4 regions of the Nonomuraea sp. NPDC049758 genome follow, and region 3 is predicted to be linked to each of the others. Evidence: riboswitches for the same ligand, from Rfam matches in the RefSeq annotation. Region 3 holds a riboswitch; each other region holds the start of a gene.
The links. A riboswitch is a leader RNA that binds a small molecule or an ion and turns the genes downstream of it on or off. The one in region 3 is predicted to bind cyclic di-AMP.
Positions count from the first base shown of each region.

Region 1 (3,691 bases), on a different contig from region 3:
CGAACCCGGTCATGCCGATGCACCTGTTCCGGGACCGCACGTACACGCTGGTCAACGCGACCTCCTTCTTCACCGCCTTCTGCATGTACGCCGGCGTGGTGTTCCTGCCGCGCTACTTCCAGCAGGCGCTGGGCGTCAGCGCCACCGAGTCCGGGCTGAGGATCTACCCGATGACGCTGGCGATGGTGGCGGGCAGCGCGCTCATGGGCACGCTGATGTCCAGGACGCGCACGTACAAGCCGTGGCTGGTCGGGGCGCCGTTCCTGCTGGTGGCCGGCAGCCTGCTCTGCCTGAACCTCACCGTGCGCACCGACGGCCTGCTGCTGGCCGGGTGGATGGCGCTGCTCGGGCTCGGCATGGGGCCGATGTTGTCGGGGCTGACCGTGGCCGTGCAGCAGGCCGTCGCGCCGCGGTACATCGGCACGGCCTCGGCCAACCTCACCTTCTTCCGGCAGATCGGCGGCTCGGTGGCGCTGGCGCTGGCCGGCACCGCGTACACGTCGGTCATCACCACGGACGCGCCGGTCCACGGGCTCGCGGCCGCGCACGCCTCGGCGGCGGCCGTGGTCATCCCGTCGCTGGGCGTGGCGGGCGCGGTGATCGCCCTGGTCGCGCTGGTCATGATGCCCGGCAGGCGGCTGGAGCAGCCGCCCGCGGCGGAAAGCAGAGTGGAGGCCGGTTTCGCGTCGTAAGCGACGTCGTGCGAAGCTGTGGATGTCCCCAGAACCAGGAGGTCCTCATGGCGGAAACACCGGAGCCGGAAGTCAGCGAGACTCCCGAGGACGAGATGAAGCGCAAGTTCCGCGAGGCGTTGGAACGCAAGCGCGGGCAGCAGGCCGACTCGGCCGCGGGTGGCAGGGGCGTGGACCCGTCGAAGATCCACGGGGCGCACGGTCCGGCAGCGAGTAAAAGATCCTTCAGGCGCAAGAGCGGCGGCTGAAAGGTCCGATTTAGCAGGGGGTACGGCATGCCGTGCCCCCTTTCTCTTTACCTCGATAGGTAGATCTTTACCCGGTTCATGACGATTCGTTTGTATTTGTCCGAATCTCTGGGTACCGTCTTAACCAATTACCAGCTGGTGGCGTAGTCCCTACCAGGAGAGGGACGACAGCTGGCGCCGAATCCCGACTTGTCGGGAACCGGGGACCCATCTCATTGGGGTGAATCCGGCCATGTGCCGGTAGGGCATCTCCACGCCCGAACCCGTCAGCTAACCCGGTAGGCGAGATGGAGAGGACTTCACGCATGTACCACCTCGTCGTACCCCCGGACAGTGTAGTGACGACCGCCTGCTGAGCGGTCTCTTCCCTGACTTCCCCCACGCGCCGCGTAACCACCTTTTCGGCGCTCTGCCCGGTTACGCACCGTAGTCACGCGCGTTCCCCCTGTCCCCTCGCGAAGGACTTCACTGCTTCATGTCTCGATTTGGCCTGCGCTCTCTCGCCCTGCTGTCCGTGTCCGCCATGGGCGCGCTGACGATCTCCGCCACCGGCGCCCACGCCGACACCGGCGACGACCAGAAGATCCTGCTCAAGGGTTCCACGAAGGCCTCCTACTTCTGGGACGACTCCTCCGGCCGGGCCGGCGACACCGGCCTCCCCGCCAGCGGCAAGCCCATGCAGAAGGGCCTGGCCGCCAGCCCGAGCTGGCCCCTCATGACCGAGGGTTACGTGACCTACAACGGCAAGAAGATGCCGTTCTTCGTGGGCGACCGCGGCCCCGGCGAGCCCTCCAGCCGTGGCGTCATGCTCGACCTCGACGCCAAGACCTTCGCCGAGCTGACCGGCGGCACCTTCAACCCCGACACGCTCGGCGTGGACGGCAACGGCGGCCAGGGCCACATCAAGATCGACTACGTCATCACCAAGTGGGGCGACGGCAAGGGCAAGAAGAACTACCCCGTGGCCTTCTCCACCGGCGCGTGGGGCAGGTTCGACGCCAACCCGGCCGAGCCCCCCAAGGTGCTGGCCGACAAGCCCGCCGAGGACGCGGCCGGTTCCGCCGGCGGCCAGGTCGGGAAGACCGTCGCGATGGGCGGCACCGTCATGGCCGGCGTGCTCGTGCTGGCCGGCGGCGGCGTGGTGCTCGGCGGCGAGCGCCTGCGCAAGCTGCTCAACGACTGATCTCCGGACAGACCGCTCTTTACGCCTCGCGACCAGAATGACATTCTGGTCGCTGTGATCCAGCGCGCAGCCGCCAACGGCATCGAGATCGCCTACGAGAGCTTCGGCTCACCCGCGGGCAGGCCCCTGCTGCTCATCATGGGACTCGGCGCCCAGCTCATCCACTGGGACGACGAGTTCTGCGAACTCCTGGCCGAGCAGGGCCACCACGTCGTCAGGTTCGACAACCGCGACGCGGGCCTGTCCACGCATCTCCACGACGAGGGCGTGCCCGCATGGGGCGCGCCCTCGCCGTACGTGCTGGACGACCTGGCCGACGACAGCGCCGGGCTCATGGACGTCCTGGGCCTGCCCGCCGCGCACGTCGTCGGCGCCTCGATGGGCGGGATGATCGCCCAGGCGCTGGCCGTCCGGCACCCCGCCCGCGTGCTGAGCCTGACCTCGATCATGTCCACGCCCGGCCCGCAGGCGGCCCCGCCGACCGAGGCGGCCGCCGCGGTGCTCCTCGCCAAGCCCGCGACCGACCGCGAGGGGGTCGTCGCCGGCGCGCTGACGACCTGGGCCGTGCTCGGGTCCCCCGGCTGGGAGCTGGACCGCGAACGCGTCACCAGGCTGGCCGGGCTCGCCTTCGACCGCTGCCACGACCCGGCCGGCACGGCCCGCCAGCTCGCCGCCATCATGGCCTCCGGCGACCGCACGTCCGCGCTGGGCGGGCTGAAGGTGCCCGCGCTGGTCATCCACGGCGAGGACGACCAGCTCGTGCCGCTCGCCGGCGGGCGGGCCACGGCCGCCGCCATCCCGGACGCCCGCCTGGTCACCTACCCCGGCATGGGCCACGACCTGCCCCGCGCCCTCTGGCCCGCGATCGTCGCCGAGATCACCGCCCACACCGGCTCCGCGGCGCCCGCCCGGCCCGAGCCCGCCGCGTGACCCGCCACGTGACCCGCTGCGGCGCCTCGCTGCGCGGGCCGGTCAGAGCTCCAGCTTCTCCTCGATGACCTTGAGCATGTGCCGGGCCAGGGCCAGGTTGGCCCGATTGCGGTCGAGGGCGAGGTAGAGGAACAGGCCCTTGCCGCTGCGGCCGGTCAGCGGGCGGATGATGTGGTACTGGGCGGTCAGCGTGATCAGGATGTCCTCGATGCCGTCCTTGAGGCCCAGCGAGTCCATCGTGCGCAGTTTGGCCTTGATGACCTCGGTGTTGCCCGCCGCCGCGACCTGCAGGTCCAGCTCCTTCGAGCCGCCGAGCGTGCCGAGCGCCATGCCGCTGCCGTGGTCGACGATCGCCGCCCCGATCGTGCCGTCGATGCTCATCATCTCTTTGAGGGAGACGTCCATGCCTGCCATGCTTTCCTCCGCTTCGGTGGGGATGGTTCAGTGCTTGCGTGCCACGGCGGCCACGGAGGCCGCCGTCTTCCTGCCCTCCAGCCGGAGGAGCCCGACGTTGGCGCCGGGTCCCGCCAGAACCGTGAGGACGATCGTGGGGCCCGCGGCGTAGAAGGCCACGAACCCGGCGCTGCCGGACACGAGGGTCTCCTCGAACGTCCCGCGCCCCGCCATGGTCAGCATCC
Region 1 is NZ_JBFAMZ010000004.1:166,010-169,700, reverse strand. Features, by position in the region: gene AB0J46_RS12210 (MDR family MFS transporter) at 1-692, shown strand, start outside; gene AB0J46_RS12205 (DUF5302 domain-containing protein) at 740-940, shown strand; cyclic di-AMP (ydaO/yuaA leader) riboswitch at 1,106-1,240, shown strand; partial or broken gene AB0J46_RS12200 (hypothetical protein) at 1,464-1,892, shown strand; gene AB0J46_RS12195 (alpha/beta hydrolase) at 2,178-3,053, shown strand; gene AB0J46_RS12190 (hypothetical protein) at 3,096-3,467, opposite strand; gene AB0J46_RS12185 (roadblock/LC7 domain-containing protein) at 3,495-3,691, opposite strand, start outside.
Region 1: another riboswitch for cyclic di-AMP. It lies ahead of AB0J46_RS12200 (hypothetical protein); the one in region 3 lies ahead of AB0J46_RS15935 (C40 family peptidase).

Region 2 (3,691 bases), on a different contig from region 3:
CGGGGTCGCGCAGCACGGCCGCGCACAACTCGTACGTGGTCACGACGAGCAGCCCGCCGCGCGTTCTGAAGATCGGCCCGGCGGCTCGCAGCTCGCGATATCGGACGTACGGATCGCGCACAAATTGCGGATCCGAGGGATCAAAACCCAGCACGTCGGTGGCGCTCATCGGAGGTGGAACCGGGCCGCCGAATTGATCGTTTGGACCGTTCATAGCGGACCACGGCGTGCCAACATATGCGGAGTACGTCACATATAAGTGATCATGTCAATAGCACTGGTCAAGGGCGCCGATTGTGGCGCTTGACGACCTTTCCGCGATGCGTTTACCTTCACCGAGACGAGCGGCTTGCTTCGCCTGAAAGGTCCGAGTTCTGCTGTTGGGGGGAGGGCTCCCGGTGGATGTGCTCACAGAAGGCGTTGAGCTGAGCCACGCGGATTTGGCGTTACTGGCCGAGCTGGCCAGGGGAGTGACCGTCGATCGGGTAGGCAGGCGGCTGGACATCAGCGGACGGACCGTACGGCGCAGGCTGAGGGGCATCTGCGACCGCATCGGCGTGGCCACGGCGATCGAGGCCGTGGCATGGGCGGCGCGCCGCCAGCTCATCTAGCGGCGCTCATCTGGCGGCGCTCATCATCTAGTGACGCTGGGCGAAGTGACGCTGGGCGAACCGGCGCGGGTCAGTCCGCGATGCGCACGCCGCCGGCGAACGGCCGCCCGCCGATCGGGGCGACCCGCACGACGTCACCCGTCCGTGGGGCGTGGACCATCATGCCGCCGCCGATGTAGATGCCGACGTGGTGCAGGTCGCTGTAGAAGAACACCAGGTCGCCGGGGCGCAGCTGGTCGCGGCTGACGTGCGTGCCGGCCGTCCACTGGTCGCCGGTGTAGTGGGGGAGCGAGATGCCCACACGCTGGTAGGCGGCCATCACCAGACCGGAGCAGTCGTAGGAGCGGGGCCCTTCCGCGCCCCACACGTACGGCTTGAGCTGCTGGGTGAGGGCCCACTTGACGGCCTGGGCGGCCTTGCCGTCGCCGATGACCGGCAGGTTGACGCGCACGGCCCGGGTGCCGGGACGGCCCGCCTCGCCGACGGCCCGCCGGTAGAGGTTGCTCTCGACCTTGGTGACCAGCTTGGTGATCTTCGAGCGCTTGCTCTCCAGATCGGTGACGATCTTCTGAACCTCGGCGATGCGGGTCTTGGCGCCGGCCCTGGCCCGCTCGGCGGCCTCCATGGCCCTGGCGAGCTGGTTGACCTCCTCGCCCTGCTGCTGTTCGAGCGCGTACGTGGTCGCGGCCCGGTCGAGGAAGGTCTCGGGGTCGCCGGACTGGGCGAAGGCCAGGGCCTTGTCCAGGCCGCCGGTGATGTAGGCGTTCTGGGCGAGCAGCGAGGCCCTGGCGCGCTTGGCGGCCAGGTCGGACTCGCTGGTGGCCAGGATCTTCTGGGCGGAGTCGTTGGCCTTCTGGGCCGCCTTCAGCCGTTCGCGCTGCTCGTTGTACTGCTCGGCCAGCGTCTCGATCTCTTCGTGCAGCTTCTCCACCTGGTCGGAGAGCTCGGAGAGCGACGGCTTCGGGTCGGCGGCGGCGGAACCGACGGGGACGGTGAACAGCATCGCGGCGACGGTGACGCCGATGACGCCGAGGCGGCGTGCGCGCCTGGCCTGCTCCTGGGGGCGGGCGTGCCTGCCCCCGGACTTCCCCGAGCGGTCGAACGTCCGCTTCACCAACCGAGCTCCTCTCATCGACGCCGGCCGGGTTAGCTGACGGGTTCGGGCCGGAGCAGCCCTACCGAGATGGTCGGATTCACCCCAAGTGGTGGCGCCAGGTGCTCGCCGCCGTTGGTTCCCCGGCTTCCCTTGCGGGAATTGGGCGTGTCTTTCCGCGCGCATTACGCGGAGAACATCGTCGCTGGACACTAATGCACTCCGGGTTCACGCTCAACCGGAACTGCCGAGTCTGTAGAGGTTTCACAACTGAAGGGTCACAAGGTGATCTCGTGGGTAGCCGTACGGAAGCGGGCTTCTGCACCTTTTGTCCAGCATTCGGGGTGCTGAGGTCTGGAGGAAAGCTCCAAGTCGGCCCGTGTTCACCTGACCACGGGATGTGATGAGATGCCCGAGACGTGGGATTTAGGGCCGAGCCGTAATGAGATCTGTACCCTGGAGAGCCATGGAGCAGGTGGCCGAAGTGGCAGTCCCCGAGACCGCGGTCGTGGTCAGGCGTGCGCGCACGCCCGACGTGCGTGCGATCAGGCGTCTCGTGGACACCTACGCGGGCGCGGGGCCGCGGCTCCTGGAGAAGGCCACGGTCACGCTGTACGAGGACGTCCAGGAGTTCTGGGTGGCCGAGCGGGGCGGGGAGGTCGTCGGCTGCGGCGCGCTCCACGTGCTCTGGGAGGACCTCGCCGAGGTCCGTACGGTGGCCGTCGATCCCGCGTGCCGGGGGCTGGGGGTCGGGCGGCGGATCGTCTCGGCACTCGTCCGGCAGGCGAAGGATCTGGGGCTGCGGCGTGTATTCTGTCTGACTTTTGAGGTCGACTTCTTCGCGAGGCACGGTTTCCGCCCCATCCAGGGCACGCCGGTCTCACCCGAGGTCTACGCCGAGTTGCTGGCCTCGTACGACGAGGGTGTGGCGGAGTTCCTTGATCTGGAACACGTCAAACCGAACACCCTTGGCAACACCCGCATGCTGCTGCATCTGACATCGGGTGACGCGGACCTTGACCACTTGGAAAGGTGATTGTTGATACCTATGTCGATACGTTGGGCAGCACAGGCATGTGTCCTGACACGTGCCACATGCGCACTCGAAGCGAGGTGACACGGTGAGCACCGGACAGCCGCCGTACCCACAGGACGATTCCGGCGAGAACCCCGAGTACGGTCAGCACCACGGCCGTCGGCCCGGCGAGCCCGACCCGGACGTGACTGTGGTCGGCTACCGGGCGGACGATGCCTTCGGCCAGCCCCCATACGGTCAGCAGCAGCAACAGGGCTATGGCCAGCAACAGCAGTACGGCCAGCAACAGCAGCAGTACGGCCAGCAGCAGGGCTACGGCCAGCAGCCGCAGTCCTCGGGCCAGCAGTACACGCAGCCCGGCTACGGCCAGGAGGCCCAGTACGGCCAGCAGGCCGCCCCGGGTCAGCAGGGCTACGGCCAGCAGCAGGGCTACGGTCAGCAGCCGCAGTCCTCGGGCCAGCAGTACACGCAGCCCGGCTACGGCCAGGAGGCCCAGTACGGCCAGCAGGCCGCCCCGGGTCAGCAGGGTTACGGTCAGCAGCCGCAGTCCTCCGGCCAGCAGTACACGCAGCCCGGCTACGGCCAGGAGGCCCAGTACGGCCAGCAGGGTTACGGCCAGCAGCCCGCCTCGGGCCAGCAGTACGCCCAGCCCGGCTACGGCCAGCAGGCCGCCTCGGGTCAGCAGGGTTACGGCCAGGAGGCCCAGTACGGCCAGCAGGCCGCCCCGGGCCAGCAGGGCTACGGTCAGCAGCCGCAGTACGGCCAGCAACCGCAGTCGCTACCCGACTACGGCCAGCAGCAGGGCTACGGCCAGGAGGCCCAGTACGGCCAGCAGGCCGCCTCGGGCCAGCAGGGCTACGGCCAGCAGCCGCAGTCCTCGGGCCAGCAGTACGCCCAGCCCGGCTACGGTCAGCAGGCCGCCTCCGGGCAGCAGGGTTACGGCCAGGAGGC
Region 2 is NZ_JBFAMZ010000006.1:163,147-166,837, reverse strand. Features, by position in the region: gene AB0J46_RS17700 (cytochrome P450) at 1-121, opposite strand, end outside; gene AB0J46_RS17695 (LuxR C-terminal-related transcriptional regulator) at 399-611, shown strand; gene AB0J46_RS17690 (NlpC/P60 family protein) at 682-1,725, opposite strand; cyclic di-AMP (ydaO/yuaA leader) riboswitch at 1,732-1,883, opposite strand; gene AB0J46_RS17685 (amino-acid N-acetyltransferase) at 2,171-2,740, shown strand; gene AB0J46_RS17680 (RDD family protein) at 2,826-3,691, shown strand, end outside.
Region 2: another riboswitch for cyclic di-AMP. It lies ahead of AB0J46_RS17690 (NlpC/P60 family protein); the one in region 3 lies ahead of AB0J46_RS15935 (C40 family peptidase).

Region 3 (3,691 bases):
CACGATGCCCGCCGTCTCCGTGCCGCCGCCGCTGCGCGGCATCGCGAAGTTCGACCCGCGCAAGCGCGCCAAGCTGGGCAGCGCGCCGATCGCCGCGCAACTGGAGAATGACAAGAAGTTCCGCGAACTGGTCGCCGAGTCCGTCGCCACCGGCTGGCCCGAGCTGGTCGCCGCGCTGGCCGAGGGCAGTGTGCCGCCCGCCGCCGACCCCGTGCTGGTGGCTGCCGCAGCCTATCTCACCAGGCCCCCCGGCTGGGCGGAGATGATCGAAACCGCCCGCGCCGACCTGGAGCAGTCCGCCGTGGCGGCCGAGGGGTCCGAGCGCGAGGAAGCCGTGACGCGGCTGCGCGAGCAGCTCGCCGCGCAGAAGACCGCCGCCAAGGAGGAGGCCGACCGGCTGCGCGAGCAGATCAAGGCGGCCCGCGCCGAGAACTCCGACCTGCGGCGCAAGCTCCACGACGCCCGCGAGCGGGCCAAGGCCGCCACCCGCAGGGCCGAGGAGATGGAACAGGCCGCCGACGACGCCCGGCACGCCGCCTCTGCCGCCGGCAACGCGGGCGAGGCCGAGCTGCGCCGCCTGCGCGAGCGCCTGGCCGACGTGGAGAGGCAGCTCGAAGCCTCCCGCCGGGCCGCCCGCGAGGGCCGCAGCATCGAGGACGCCCGCATCAGGGTGCTCCTCGACGCCCTTCAGGACGCCTCGGCCGGGCTGCGCAGGGAGCTGGCGCTGCCCACCACGATCAGCAGGCCCGCCGACTCCGTCGCGGCCAGCACCGGCGAGCGTCCCGGGGTGCGCGGGGTGCCCGCGCGGGCCCTGGCCGACGACGACCCGCAGCTCCTCGACCAGCTCCTGGCGCTGCCGCAGGTCCACCTGATCATCGACGGCTACAACGTCACGAAGACCGGCTACGGCACGCTCACCCTCGCCGACCAGCGCAACCGGCTGATGACCGGCCTCGGCGGGCTGGTGGCCCAGACCCGGGTCGAGGTGACGGTGGTCTTCGACGGCGCCGAGCTCAACGCGCCGGTGCAGGTGGTGGCGCCGCGCGGGGTGCGGGTGCTGTTCAGCGCGCCGGGGGAGATCGCCGACGACCTGATCCGCCAGCTCGTCCGGGCCGAGCCGCCCGGCCGGGCCATGGCCGTCGTCTCCTCCGACCGCGAGGTCGCCGAGTCCGTACGCCGGATGGGCGCCAGACCGGTTCCGTCCGGTCTGCTGCTGCGCCGGTTGGGCCGCGCATAAGTTACGAATTAGCACTATTGGCGAGACCCCACCCGCCACTTCTGTACTATTTCGCCCCAGGTGTAATCCCTGGGAGGCGACGCTGTGAGGTTTGGCCGGGTGACGGTGGCCGCGGGTCTCGCGATCGGACTGATGACGGTCCCGATGGGTGCGGCGCTCGCTGATCCCAAGCCCACCCTCAAACAGGCCAAGGCCAAGCTGGAGAAGCTGAACGACAAGGCCGACAAGGTCGTCGACCGGTACAACACGGCGACCGAGAACTACAAGAAGGCCAAGAACGCCTACACCAGCCTCAACGACCGTTACAAGCAGAAGCTGCAGACGGTCGCCGACCTCCGCGCCGAGATCATCAGGGTGGCGGTGGACTCCTACAAGCTGGGCGGGGACGTCACCTCCCTGCCCGGCATGGTCGGCGTCGAGGACCCCGAGAACCTGCTGGCCGGGCTGGCGATGGCCGGGCAGCTCTCGCGCGAGCGGCTGGAGAAGCTGGCCGCGTTCGACCGCGAGAACAAGGGGCTCAAGGCCGAGCGCGACAACGCCGAGACCGCGCTGGCCGACGCCGACAAGGAGCGGGACGCCGTCCAGCGGGAGCGGGCCGAGGTGCTGAAGCTGGTCGGCCAGCAGAAGAAGCTCCTGGACAAGCTGGGGGCCTACAACCCGGGCAACCCCAACAGCACCGGCATCAAGTACACCGGTCCCGCCTCGGGCAATGCGGCCGCCGTCCTGAACTTCGCCTTCGCCCAGGTGGGCAAGCCGTACATCTACGGGGGCACGGGCCCGCGCGGCTACGACTGCTCAGGGCTGACCCAGGCCGCCTGGCGCGCCGCCGGCGTCTCACTGCCGCGGACGACGTGGCAGCAGTGGGCCTGGGGCGCGAGCCGGAAGGTGGACCTCAAGGACCTCCAGCCGGGTGACCTCATCTTCAGCGAGGGGCTCGGGCACGTCAGCATCTACGCGGGGGGCGGCAAGATCGTCCATGCGCCGCAGACGGGCGACGTCGTCAAGGTCGTCCGCCTCGCCGACTACCGCCGCCCGCTCGTCGGAGCCGTCCGCCCCTGACTCGGCCCCCGCCCGAATCGCGGGCGGTTTCGGCGTGCCCATGATCGCTGGGGCGAACGGGACAAACGGGGCGAAAGTGCCCTGACAACCGCGTGTGCCGGGAAGTGTGAGAAGGGTCACAAAGCGGTAACGGAACCCTCTGGTCGAGCAGGGGTTTCACCCTTTACTTACACCTTTATCTGATCTTTACAGGCCGTGTCTCCCTTTGCCAAATCTTGACCCCTCGGCGTAGTTTCTGGCGTCGCGGTCAGCAAGCCATGCGCACCGCGAACCGACATCGGAACCCCCGATGCGGACCAGATGAAAATCCAGCGGTCGCCGCCGATATCCCCGTTAAGGCACATCCATCGGGCGGCGACCTGCCGAGTCCGTGCAGCCAGGAGGCACGGAGCCGGGGACCCAAAGATCCCGTAATCCCCCGGGATCAGGGGTGAATCGGCGCGTCATCGCGCCGTAGGGCGACTTCCAGGCCCGAATCCGTCAGCTAACCCGGTAGGCGTTCGTGGAAGACACAAGGAGAAATCCTGTCTACCTCCCTGCATAACCCCCGTCTGTCCCGTCTTGCCCTGAGGGGCGTCGCACTCACGATGACCGTGACGGCCGGAGGTGCGGTTCTCCATGCCGTGCCGGCCGGGGCGCAGACGGTGAGCGAATCGGCCGCCAGGCTCACCGCGGTGTCCAGCACCGCCAAGGCGGCCACTGCGAAGTCGGCCAGGTCGGCGAAGACCGCCAGGTCTGCCAAGTCGGCGAAGGCCGCGCGGCAGGCGTCGAAGGCCCGCAGGGCCGTCGCCGTCGCCAAGCATCAGGTCGGCGACCCGTACCGGTACGGGGCCACGGGCCCTGGTGCGTTCGACTGCTCCGGACTCGTCCAGTACGCCTGGAAGAAGGCCGGAGTACGACTCCCGCGCGTGACGAACAGCCAGTTCGCCCGCATCAAGCGCAAGGTCTCCTGGCGCAATCTCAAGCCGGGCGACCTGATGTTCTTCAACGGGCTGGGCCACGTCGGCATGTACGTCGGCCACGGCAAGATGGTCCATTCGCCGCGGACCGGCGAACGGGTGCGCATCGACAAACTGGGCGGATGGCGGAAGTCGTCGTTCGTCGGCGCGGTGCGTCCCGGCGCGTGACAACGGGCCCCGCCCGGACCCTCCCCGGTCCGGGCCGGGGCCTGTCGCATGCCCGGCCCCGAGCAGGGCCCGATCCGGCCAAGGGCCCGGCTCTGTGGAGGGTCCGGCCTCGGGAAGGGGCCGGGAGGGGCGTGGGCCTACTAGCATCGGGCCGTGTCCTCGCAGGTGCGTCCGTCCCTTCGCGGTCCGCGTCTGCTCCTTCCGGTCCTGCTGCTGTCGACGGCGGTGCTCGTGGTGGCCGACGCGCCGCCCGCCGTCGTCCTGCCCG
Region 3 is NZ_JBFAMZ010000005.1:349,863-353,553, reverse strand. Features, by position in the region: gene AB0J46_RS15945 (NYN domain-containing protein) at 1-1,237, shown strand, start outside; gene AB0J46_RS15940 (NlpC/P60 family protein) at 1,370-2,296, shown strand; cyclic di-AMP (ydaO/yuaA leader) riboswitch at 2,647-2,810, shown strand; gene AB0J46_RS15935 (C40 family peptidase) at 2,941-3,423, shown strand; gene AB0J46_RS15930 (hypothetical protein) at 3,577-3,691, shown strand, end outside.

Region 4 (3,691 bases), on a different contig from region 3:
TACGCGATGTCGCTGGGGGGCGGCTTCGGCGAGTACGTCTGCCTGCGGCAGGGCGAGGTGGCGCCCAAACCGGCGGGCCTGTCGTTCGAGCAGGCGGCGGCGGTGCCGATGGCGGCCAACACCGCGCTGATCGCGCTGCGTGACGAGGGACGCCTCCAGCCGGGCCAGAAGGTGCTGGTCAACGGCGCGTCCGGCGGCGTGGGCACGTTCGCCGTGCAGCTCGCCAAGGCGCTGGGGGCGCACGTCACGGGCGTGTGCAGCGGGCGGAACGCGGACCTGGTCCGCTCGCTCGGCGCGGACGACGTCATCGACCACACCAAGGAGGACTTCGCGGCCTCGGGCCGGCGCTTCGACCTGCTGCTCGACGTGGCGGGCGGCCGCCGGGTAGCGGACTGCCGCCGCGTGCTGACCAGGCAGGGCACGTACGTGCTGGTCGGCGGGCCGGCCGGCCGCTGGGTGCAGCCGGCCGGCCACATGTTCGCCGCGCTCGCGTCGGGGCCCTTCGTCCCGCAGCGGATCGTCAGGGCGGACGTCGTCCGCTGCGGGAGCAACAGGGCGAACCTGCTGATGCTGACCGGGCTGATCGAGCGGGGCGCGGTCACCCCGGTCATCGACAGGACCTTCCCCTTCGGCGAGCTCCCGGCGGCCGTCCGCTACCAGGAGGAGGGGCACGCCCCGGGGAAGGTCGTCGTCACAGGGTCGCGGTGAGCATGGCGGGGGCGGGGGCCTTCTGGAGCTGCTTGTAGTCGGCCCAGCGCTTGACGCCCTTGGGGTCGGGGCGTACCGCGCCGACGAAGGCCTGCCTGCGCCACTGCGACAGGCGTTCCTCCTTCACCACGTCGCCGGTGTGGGGGGAGTGGACCATGTAGCCGGGCTTGGAGATCATTCCGACGTGGCCGAGGCCGCTGAAGAACACCAGGTCGCCTGGCTTGAGGTCCTTCCAGGCGATCTTCCTGGAGAAGGCGCCGTACTGCTCCGCGGCGGTTCTGGGGAGCTCGATGCCGGCGTCCTCGTAGGCCCGGAGCATGAGGCCCGAGCAGTCGTAGCCCCGTTCGCTGGCGCCGCCCCACACGTACGGGGTGCCGCGCTTGTCCATGGCGTATTCGAGGGCGACCTTCCAGGCCGGTTTCGGCACGTGCCGTTCCTGGACCTGTTTCACCTGGGGGCCGGTGAGGGTGATGGAGGGGGTGGGGGCGGCCGGAGCGGCGGGAGCCGCGGGAGCGGCAGGCACGAGACCTGCGGCGCCCGCTGCCACCGCCACAAGGATGGCGATGCTAGACAGGGGACTGTCCTTCCACGTGGCCGACCGGGTTAGCTGACGGGCTCGGGCCTGGAAGTAGCCCTACGGCGGCTCCTCGGGGGGAGGCGCAGCCGATTCGCCCCGGGGGGAAAGGTGGGTCCCCGGCTCCACGCAGCGGCTGCGTGGATTAGGCTCGACGGACTCTAACGAAACGGTCAAAAGGTCGCAATCCCCCCAAAACGGATTGTCCGGTTGTTGAGATGATGTGTTCGTCAGCCGAGACGAGCCGGTAAGGTACCGCCCATGGAGTCGCGTAACATCCGCCTGGCCGTCATCCCCGGGGATGGCATCGGCGCCGAGGTCGTAGCCGAAGGGCTCAAGGTCCTGGAGGCCGTGGGCACGAAGATCGAGCCCACCCACTACGACCTGGGCGCAGCCCGCTACCACCGCACGGGCGAGACCCTGCCCGACGCGGTGCTCGAAGAGCTGCGCGGCTACGACGCGATCCTGCTCGGCGCCGTGGGCGACCCCAGCGTGCCGCCCGGCATCCTGGAGCGCGACCTGCTGCTCAAGCTCCGGTTCGAGTTCGACCACTACGTCAACCTGCGGCCGGTCAAGCTGTTCCCCGGCGTCGAGACCGCGCTGGCCGGCGCCACCGCCGAGCACATCGACATGGTCGTCGTCCGCGAGGGCACCGAGGGCCTCTACGCGGGCACCGGCGGCGTCATGCGCCGCGGCACGCCGCACGAGATCGCCACCCAGGAGTCGCTGAACACCGCCCACGGCGTCGAGCGCGTCGTGCGGTACGCCTTCCAGAAGGCTCAGTCGCGGCCCCGCAAGAAGCTCACGCTCGTCCACAAGACGAACGTGCTCACCTTCGCCGGCGACCTCTGGCAGCGCACGGTCAACCGCGTGGCCGCGGAGTTCCCCGACGTCACCACCGACTACAGCCACATCGACGCGGCCTCGATGTTCTTCGTCACCCAGCCCGAGCGCTTCGACGTGATCGTCACCGACAACCTGTTCGGCGACATCATCACCGACCTCGGCGCCGCGATCGCCGGCGGCATCGGCCTGGCGGCCAGCGGCAACATCAACCCCGAGCGCACCTCGCCGAGCATGTTCGAGCCGGTGCACGGCAGCGCCCCCGACATCGCCGGTCAGGGCAAGGCCGACCCGACCGCCACCATCCTGTCCGTGGGCATGCTCCTCGACCACCTCGGCCTGCACGCCGAGGCCGCCAAGGTCGAGCAGGCCGTGGCCGCCGACATCGCCGAGCGGGTGACCGGCCGCGCCGGCCGCTCGACCAGCGAGATCGGCGACGACATCGCCGCGCGAGTAGCCGGCTAGGACCGCCTAGCCCCGCACGCGCCTGGCGGTCCGAACGCGGACTGCCAGGCGCTTTTTCGCGTTCGCCGGATCTAACCACCCCAACTGCCTCTTGCCATCCCAAATCGCGAGACACTAGGAAGTACGAATACTGCTCGCGGGCAGTAGCTAACAGAATCAGCTTTCGAAGTCGCAGATTCGTAGAGAGAAGGACCTTCGTCATGACCATCGCTCAGAAGCTCAGCTTCGACGTGCAGCATTCCGACCACGCTCGCACCGCGGCCGAGCGGGAGCAGGTACTGGCGAACCCCGGGTTCGGGCAGGTCTTCACCGACCACATGATCTCGATCGACTACACCGACGGCGAGGGCTGGCACGACGCCCGGCTCATGCCGTACGGGCCGCTCTCGCTCGACCCCGCGACCTCGGTCTTCCACTATGCGCAGGAGCTGTTCGAGGGCCTGAAGGCCTACCGGCAGATCTCCGGCTCGATCGCGACCTTCCGGCCGTACGCGAACGCCGCCCGCTTCAACCGCTCGGCCGAGCGCATGGCCATGCCCGAACTGCCGGAGGACGCGTTCGTGGAGTCGCTGGAGCTGCTGGTCTCGGCCGACAAGGAGTGGGTGCCGACCACCGAGGGCCACAGCCTCTACCTGCGCCCGTTCATGTTCGCCACGCAGGCCGGGCTCGGCGTCAACTACCCGTCGAAGACCTACAAGTACATGGTGATCGCCTCGCCGGCGGCCTCGTACTTCAGCGGCGGCATCAAGCCCGTCTCGGTCTGGCTGTCCACCGAGTACACGCGCGCCGCGCCCGGCGGCACCGGCTTCGCCAAGTGCGGTGGCAACTACGCCGCCGCCTTCGTCGCCCAGCGCCAGGCCGTCGACAACGGCTGCGACCAGGTCGTCTGGCTCGACGCCCACAAGCACGAGTACGTCGAGGAGATGGGCGGGATGAACCTGTTCTTCGTCTTCGGCAACAAGCTCGTCACCCCGGCGCTCACCGGCACCCTGCTGCCCGGCATCACCCGGGAGTCGATCCTGGAGATGGCCGGCGACCTCGGCCTGGAGACCGAGGAGCGGCTGATCTCGGTGGACGAGTGGGAGTCCGCCTGCGCCTCCG
Region 4 is NZ_JBFAMZ010000004.1:362,730-366,420, reverse strand. Features, by position in the region: gene AB0J46_RS13195 (NAD(P)-dependent alcohol dehydrogenase) at 1-708, shown strand, start outside; gene AB0J46_RS13190 (C40 family peptidase) at 692-1,255, opposite strand; cyclic di-AMP (ydaO/yuaA leader) riboswitch at 1,286-1,444, opposite strand; gene AB0J46_RS13185 (3-isopropylmalate dehydrogenase) at 1,544-2,590, shown strand; gene AB0J46_RS13180 (branched-chain amino acid aminotransferase) at 2,791-3,691, shown strand, end outside.
Region 4: another riboswitch for cyclic di-AMP. It lies ahead of AB0J46_RS13190 (C40 family peptidase); the one in region 3 lies ahead of AB0J46_RS15935 (C40 family peptidase).